2 regions of the Arthrobacter sp. 05T47 genome follow, and region 1 is predicted to be linked to the other one. Evidence: riboswitches for the same ligand, from Rfam matches in the RefSeq annotation. Region 1 holds a riboswitch; the other holds the start of a gene.
What was found. A riboswitch is a leader RNA that binds a small molecule or an ion and turns the genes downstream of it on or off. The one in region 1 is predicted to bind cyclic di-AMP.
Positions count from the first base shown of each region.

Region 2: another riboswitch for cyclic di-AMP. It lies ahead of AC1DEY_RS06790 (M23 family metallopeptidase); the one in region 1 lies ahead of AC1DEY_RS07105 (aggregation-promoting factor C-terminal-like domain-containing protein).

Region 1 covers NZ_JBFTKG010000006.1:41,915-45,787, reverse strand. The annotation lists gene AC1DEY_RS07110 (sensor histidine kinase) at 1-978, shown strand, start outside; cyclic di-AMP (ydaO/yuaA leader) riboswitch at 1,149-1,306, shown strand; gene AC1DEY_RS07105 (aggregation-promoting factor C-terminal-like domain-containing protein) at 1,309-2,097, shown strand; gene AC1DEY_RS07100 (bifunctional glycosyltransferase family 2/GtrA family protein) at 2,278-3,825, shown strand; gene AC1DEY_RS07095 (glycosyltransferase family 39 protein) at 3,822-3,873, shown strand, end outside.
Region 2 covers NZ_JBFTKG010000005.1:122,772-126,644, reverse strand. The annotation lists gene AC1DEY_RS06805 (MFS transporter) at 1-122, shown strand, start outside; gene serC (phosphoserine transaminase) at 112-1,239, opposite strand; gene AC1DEY_RS06795 (iron-dependent transcriptional repressor DtxR) at 1,583-2,278, shown strand; cyclic di-AMP (ydaO/yuaA leader) riboswitch at 2,429-2,642, shown strand; gene AC1DEY_RS06790 (M23 family metallopeptidase) at 2,647-3,468, shown strand; cyclic di-AMP (ydaO/yuaA leader) riboswitch at 3,605-3,774, shown strand.

The DNA of each region.
Region 1 (3,873 bases):
CGCCTGCCGCTGGACGCAGGTGAGGTGGCGCTCGGGGTGCGCGTCCCGGCGTCGGCCGCCCACCAGGGCACGGAGGTGGGCAGCGTGGGCTACGCGCTGAACCAGATGCTGGACAACGTCTCCAACGCCCTGGAGGCGCGGCAGGAGAGCGAGATGAAGGTGCGGCAGTTTGTCGCCGATGCCTCGCACGAACTCCGCACGCCGCTGACGGCTATCCGCGGCTACACCGAGCTGATGCGGATGACCGAGCACTTCACCGCCGACGGCGAGAGGTCCCTCGCCCGCGTGCAAAGCCAGTCCGAACGGATGACCACCCTGGTTGAGGATCTGCTTTTGCTGGCGCGCCTGGACGAGGGACAGCCGCTGAAGGTCAGCGACGTCGACCTCACGCAGCTGGCCATCGAGACGGTGAGCGATGAGAAAGTCATGGCCCCGGACCGGGTCTGGCAGCTGGAACTTCCGGAGGAGCCCGTGGTGGTCCGCGGCGATGCGACCCAGCTTCACCAGGTCMTCGCCAACCTCCTGTCCAATGCGCGCAAACACACGGACCCCGGGACCACAGTGGTCACGGGCGTCATGCGTTCGGCTGATGGAAGCGCCGTGGTTACCGTGACGGACAACGGCAGCGGCATCGCACCGGAATTCATCGGCCGGGTCTTCGCCCGGTTCGCACGGGCCGACGCTGCTCGCACCAATCCCACCGCCAGCCCCGCCAACACACCGGTCGCTGCGACGGCGGGGGCCAGGTCCGGGCCCGCCGTCCGCCCGGCTTCCGGCGCCGTTTCCGATACTCCTTCCGGCAGCCGTGGCAGTGCCGGGGCAGCTGCTCACGCCCCGACCTCCGAGGGCACGAGCGGTTTGGGCTTGTCCATTGTCCAGTCGATTGTGGAGGCCCACGGGGGCACCGTTGAAGTCACCTCCCGGCCCGGCCGCACGGAGTTTGCGGTGCGGCTGCCCGCGGCGCCGCCGTCGGCATAGGCCCAGCAGGATTCACTTCCCACCCGCAAGATGGTTCTGCGCAAGCCGACACCCCGCCCGCTGTGACTCCTGTTACCAAAATGTGACTTAAGCGCCGAGGTCCTGTAGCGTCGTTGTGGTGCGGCCTCCATTGGTGCCGCATATCCGGACGGACGCCAAACTCTGCCGCTTCCCGGATTCCGCTGGACCAGGCAGAGGCGGGGGACCCAGAGTTCCCGGGCATTCTGCATTCATGCGCCCTCGGGGTGAAGCCGACACGTGATTTTCCGTGCGGCCGGATGACCTCATCCGAACCCGACAGCTAACTCCGCCGGCGTTGAGAGGCCCATCATGACTGAATTCCAGGTACAAACGCGCCCTGACGGCGATTCCCATTTCCGCTCCACTAAGTCGCGCCACCGCGCCGAACCGGCCACGCAGGCATCCGCCCTGTCCAAGCTGGCTACCGGACTCGGCATCACTGCCCGCCGCGCCGCCGTCGTAACCGCCGCTTGCGCCCTGCTGGTGGGAGGCGGCGCCGCCAGCCAGGCGGCGGAGCCGGGCACTCACGCGAATGCTGCGGGCAGCCAAACGGCCACAAGCGCCGACCCGCTGGCCAAGCTCAACTTCGAACGAGTCCAGATCGCCGCTCCGGCGGAAAAAAACGTGGCACCCACGCTCTCGGAAGTCAAGGCCGCCGAGCCCCCGGCCGCCCCGGTTGCTGCTGCACCCGCACCGGCCCCGGCTCCCGCAGCCGCTCCCGCGCCGGCCCCGGCTCCCGCAGCCGCTCCTGCACCGGCCCCCGCTCCCGCACCGGCACCGGTTGCTGTGGACGACCCCGCCGGAGCCCAGGCGTACGCCGCGTCCCAGCTGGGCAGCTATGGCTGGGCCCCTGGTGAGATGCAGTGCCTGCAGAAGCTCTGGACCAAGGAATCGGACTGGAAGACCACCGCCACCAACGCCAGCAGCGGCGCCTACGGAGTGGTCCAGTCCCTGCCCGCCTCGAAGATGGCGAGCGCCGGTGCCGACTACATGACCAACTACCGGACCCAGATCAATTGGGGCCTGAACTACGTCAAGGAACGCTACGGCTCCCCCTGCGGCGCGCTGAACTTCCACTACGCACACAACTGGTACTAAACCGGCACTAGCCGTACCGCCCGGCGAGGGTGGTTGAGGCCCCGGATCCACGCGGATCCGGGGCCTCCTGTGCGTCCGCGGCCGGTACGATTTTGGCCGGCCGGCCTGGCTCCGGACTTCCACAGCCCCCGCACAGCTCGGCCCTAAAGCCCTCATATGGGCCGGCGGGAAAGTTGAGCCATGACATCCACAGACCAGGCCACAGGAACCCTGTCCCGTTCCACGGAGACGCCGGCCGGTCCGGCGGCCCCGCCCTCCCCGTCCGGACTTGAGCCGTCGGGGCCTGCATCGTCCGGGCCGGCATCGTCAGGGCTTACCGTGACCGATGTGCCGGCCCCGGGACCGTTCGCCGGAGCCCTTACCGGCACCGGCGGCCGGCGCGCACCCATTGACACACGCGGCAGCACACCGTTGCTGGACGTCACGATTCCGGTCTTCAACGAGGAGCGGGACCTTGAAGCGTGCCTGCGCCGGCTCCACGCGTACCTTATCGGCGCCTTCCCGCACTCTTTCCGGATCACTGTGGCGGACAACGCCAGCACCGACGGAACGCTCAAGACCGCGGAGCGCGTGGCCCGTGAGTTGCGCGAAGTGAAGGTGGTCCACATGGCCGAAAAGGGCCGGGGAAACGCGCTTCGCAAAGTTTGGCTCTCCTCGCCGTCGCCGGTCCTGGCCTACATGGACGTGGACCTTTCCACGGACCTGGCGGCCCTCGGCCCCCTGCTCGCCCCGCTCATTTCGGGGCACTCCGATCTGGCGATCGGCACCCGGCTGACCCGCAACTCACGCGTGGTCCGCGGACCCAAGCGGGAGTTCATCTCGCGCAGCTACAACTTCCTGCTGCAGTCCCTCATGGGGGCCCACTTCAGCGACGCCCAGTGCGGGTTCAAGGCGATCCGGGCGGACGTGGCCCGGCAACTGCTCCCCCACACCCTGGACAACGCCTGGTTCTTCGACACCGAACTGCTGGTGCTGGCAGAAAAGTGCGGCCTGCGCGTCCACGAAGTCCCGGTGGACTGGACCGACGACCCCGATTCCAGCGTGGACATCGTCCAGACCGCCCTCGCGGACCTGCGCGGCATGGCACGGTTGAGCCGGGACCTGGTTTCGGGCCGGATCCCGGTTCCCGAACTGCGCGCCGCACTTGCCCGCGGACCGCTGCCGGCGTCCTCGCGGTTCCAGGAACAAAGCCCCGGCGGAAGCCTTTTCGGGCAGCTGGTCCGCTTCGGCAGCATCGGGGTGGCCTCCACTCTGGCGTACCTGGCAATCTTCCTGCTCTGCCGACAGATCATGGACCCGCAGCTGGCAAACTTCCTCGCGTTGCTCACCACCGCCGTGGCCAACACCGCGGCCAACCGGCGCTTCACGTTCGGCATCCACGGCGGCAGCCAGGCCGCACGCCACCACTTCGAGGGGCTGCTGGTCTTCGGGATCGGCCTGGCCCTGACCTCGGGCACCCTCGCCCTGGTTCACGCCACGTCAGGAGCCACACCGGACCGCTGGCTCGAACTGCTTACGGTCACCGCCGCCAATCTGGCCGCCACGGCCGTGAAATTCCTGCTCTTCCGGCTGGTGGTCTTCCACCCCCGGCGGACTAACACCGTCCCGGCGCCGGACGCCGCCATCACCGTTGCGGAGCCCACCGCCCCTGGCACCGCTCAGGTGCCCGCCGCCCCCGAGGCTTCCCTCCCCCGTACAGAACCCGCACAGAAAAGGCCAAGTAAATGACGGCAACCATCAGCCCCACCGCCGGCTCCCTTGCCGGGTCACCGGCCG
Region 2 (3,873 bases), on a different contig from region 1:
TCCACTTCAACCGCCGGGCGCGCGGGCTGCGGTACTTCCGCGTCGAAAGCGGAAACGGCGCCGACACGACACCAGGTTCTGGTGCCGCGGCGACGCCGTCGGATGCTGAAGCTACTTCTTGAGTTCTGCCACCACGAAGTCGATGCACTCGAGCAGTGCCGAGACATCGTCCGGCTCGATCGCCACGAAAGTGGCGATGCGCAGCTGGTTGCGGCCAAGCTTGCGGTACGGCTCCGTGTCGACGACGCCGTTGGCGCGGAGCACCTTGGCGATGGCCGCGGCATCGATCGATTCGTCGAAGTCGATCGTGGCGATCACGTTGGAACGGTCCTCGGCCTTGGCCACGAACGGCGTGGCGTAGCTGGACGCCTCGGCCCAGCGGTAGATGCGGCCGGCAGAATCGGCCGTCCGGCCGGCCGCGAAGTCCAGGCCGCCGTTGGCGTTGAGCCACTGCACCTGGGCATCCAGGGTCACCAGGGTGGCCAGGGCGGGCGTGTTGTAGGTCTGGTTCAGCCGGGAGTTATCGATCGCCGTCTGGAGGTCCAGGAAATCGGGAATCCAGCGGTTGCCGGCCTTGATCCGTGCCGCCCGCTCCAGAGCCGCCGGGGAGAACAGGCCCAGCCACAGGCCGCCGTCGGACGCGAAGTTCTTTTGCGGCGCGAAGTAGTACACGTCGGACTCCGCCACGTCCACGTCAAGCCCGCCCGCGGCGGAGGTCGCGTCCACCAGCACCAGCGACCCCTCATCGGCGCCTGCCACGCGGCGGACGGGGGCCGCCACACCGGTTGAGGTCTCGTTCTGCGGCCACGCGTAAACGTCGACGCCGGCCTCCGCCCGGGCCGTGGGGCGTGTGCCGGGTTCGGCCTTGATGATGGAGGACTCGGCAAGGAACGGTGCCTTGTTGGTCGCCGAGGCAAACTTCGAGCCGAACTCGCCGAAGGAGAGGTGCTGCGCCTTTTCCTCCACAAGCCCAAAGCTGGCGATGTCCCAGAATGCCGTGGATCCGCCCACGCCCAGGATCACTTCGTAGCCCTCGGGCGCACGGAAGAATTCGCTCAGGCCGCTGCGCACCGAGCCGACCAGGTTCTTCACGGGTGCCTGGCGGTGCGAGGTCCCCAGCAGCTTCGCCGACGCGGCGAGGGCCTCCATCTGTTCCGGCCTGACCTTGGACGGACCGGCGCCGAACCGGCCGTCCTTGGGCAGGAGGTTGGCGGGGATCGCGATGCTGGTGTCGCTCACAGTGGCTCCAATTTTCGGCTGGTTCGTAGCGTGGCTGGAAGGTGGCCCGGTAGGGGATGGCTACAACGGACCCCTGCTTATTCTGCCTGTTTCATTCTGCCTGACGGGTACCGGCGACGCGGAAAAGGCCCTGTCACAGTCCGGTCATTGAGACGCCCGGGAACTGCCGGCGCGTGGGCACTCGGGGGCAGCGCCAGCCCGAACGAAAATTATCCGGAGTAATTCAAAATAGGCTAGGCTGGCATGCGAACGTACGGCGGTTCTTGCCAGGCGCATCCTGCATGCAGCCCGCACGCGGTACGGTGGGAATGACGCACGGACTGCGCTCGAGGAGCTGAGCTGAATGACTGATCTGATCGATACTACGGAGATGTATCTTCGGACCATTCTGGAACTTGAAGAAGAAAACATCGTTGCCCTGCGCGCCCGCATTGCCGAACGGCTCCGCCACTCCGGCCCCACTGTCTCGCAGACCATCGGCCGGATGGAACGCGACGGACTGGTGGTTGTTTCGGGCGACCGGCACCTTGAACTGACCGAAACCGGACGGAAACGCGCCATCGGCGTCATGCGCAAGCACCGCCTCGCCGAACGCCTGCTCGCCGACGTGATCGGACTCGACTGGGCCTATGTCCACGAGGAGGCATGCCGCTGGGAGCATGTCATGAGTGAGCGGGTTGAGCGGCGAATTTTTGAGATGCTGGACCACCCCACCGTTTCGCCCTACGGAAACCCCATTCCCGGTCTTGCCGATCTTGGCGGCGTGTCCAACGGCGCCCCGGCCGATGGGGCCGTGAACCTGCTTGAGGCCATGGCCGGCTACGGTGCGGGTTCGCGGGTCACGGTCAACCGGCTCGCGGAGCCGATCCAGGTGGAGCCGGAGCTTCTGGCCCAGCTCGACGAAGGTGGAATTCGGCCTGGTGCGCTGGTGTCGCTGGAGCGGGTGGGGGAGTACATCTCGGTCCGCGTTCCCGATATCGAGGGTGCCCTGGAGTTGCCGCCCGAGGTTGCGGCGCACGTCTTTGTAACACTCGCCTGACCAGCCACAACGCGCCGGTCATGGGACGACCCATGAGTTCTGCACATCTGGGGTTACGGATTTATTACCGGACGGCTTAATCCCCTATAGTTAGTGGCCAGTGCCGATACCAAAGCGTTACCTGATCCGAAGCCGAGCCCTGCCAGCGRATCAGTCGCAGAACCACCTCCTGGCAGGGGCGGGGGAACCACTTTCGGCTGCTGCTTCAGCAGCCTTGGGGTGAAGTCCGTCAGCGGCAAGCAACGTCCATCGAGGGATCCCCAGGGATGCCTCTCTGTCTGGCTGCTTGCAACGGCGGACCGGGTCTTTGAACTCTCTGACCCGAATCCGACAGCTAACTTCGCAGGCTATCCAGAGAGGAACCGTTCTTGACCACCCAGACCGCCAGGGGCCGTCGCCGCGCGACCGGTCCCGCTCCGGAGCCGCGTCCCGTCGTCGAGCATATGGCCGAACGCCCCCGCGACGCGCACCGCGATGAACGCCGGCGGCGGCGCAGCCCGTTCCGTCAGGTAACGGAATTTGCCGCGGCCAGCGGGGTCGGGCAGAAGGCCGGCATCGCACTGGCCGCAACGGGCCTGGTCCTCACTGTGACGGTCCCCGCCACGAGCCCCGTGCTGGCCTCCAACGCTGATGGAACAGGCGCCCTCTCCGCTGCAGTACAGCCGGATGTCACGGCTCCCGCCGCCGCAAAAGTCGATTTCAGCCGAACGGCCGTCACCACGAAGGGTGATCCGGACGGGAAGCTCAAGCAGCTGCTCAGCGCCCAGTCTGTGGACAGCATCACGCGCGCGGCATCCGCCGGCACCCTCGGCGCACCGCTGGACCAGATGATCACGGCCTCGCCGTTCGGCTACCGCGTCAGCCCCATCACCGGCGGTGCGGGCGAGTTCCACCGCGGCCAGGACTTCGCCGCCCAGTGCGGCACGGCCGTCCACGCGGCCGCCAGCGGCACCGTGACGTTCAACGGATGGCATCCCTACGGCGGCGGAAACCGGGTCGTCATTGACCACGGCAACGGCCTGGAGACCACGTACAACCACCTGTCCTCGGCCTCGGTCAGGGTCGGCCAGAAGGTATCGCGCGGAGATGTCATCGCTATGAGCGGGACCACAGGCGCCTCCACGGGCTGCCACCTCCACTTTGAAGTGATGGTCAACGGCGACGTCGTTGATCCGCTCGGATGGCTCTAAATAGACGATGGACCGCTCTCAAATTCTTGTGACACGCCGTGATCTGAATGTGACATTGGGTCAGGACTGCTGTAGGGTTTGAAGCACGCCAACTTTTCCGAAGTTGGCGCTCTTGAGTGGATTGCCTAGCTCTGCCACCGCTCAAGGTCCGTTCGCATTACATCGTCTGGCAGGGGCGGGGGAACCAATTTTGGCCTTCGAAAGAAGGCCTAGGGGTTAAGTCGCAACGCTTCCCAGGAAGCAGCGCGGCCGGGTGACTCCCATCCGAATCCGACAGCTCACCTCGTAGGCATTGGGAGAGGCTACTTTCGTGTCTTCACGCCACAACTCTGCGCGCATGCGCACCGGCGAAGCTCTGTCGAGCTCGCTGGAATCCACATCACGTGCCGCCCTTGTCGGCGCCCG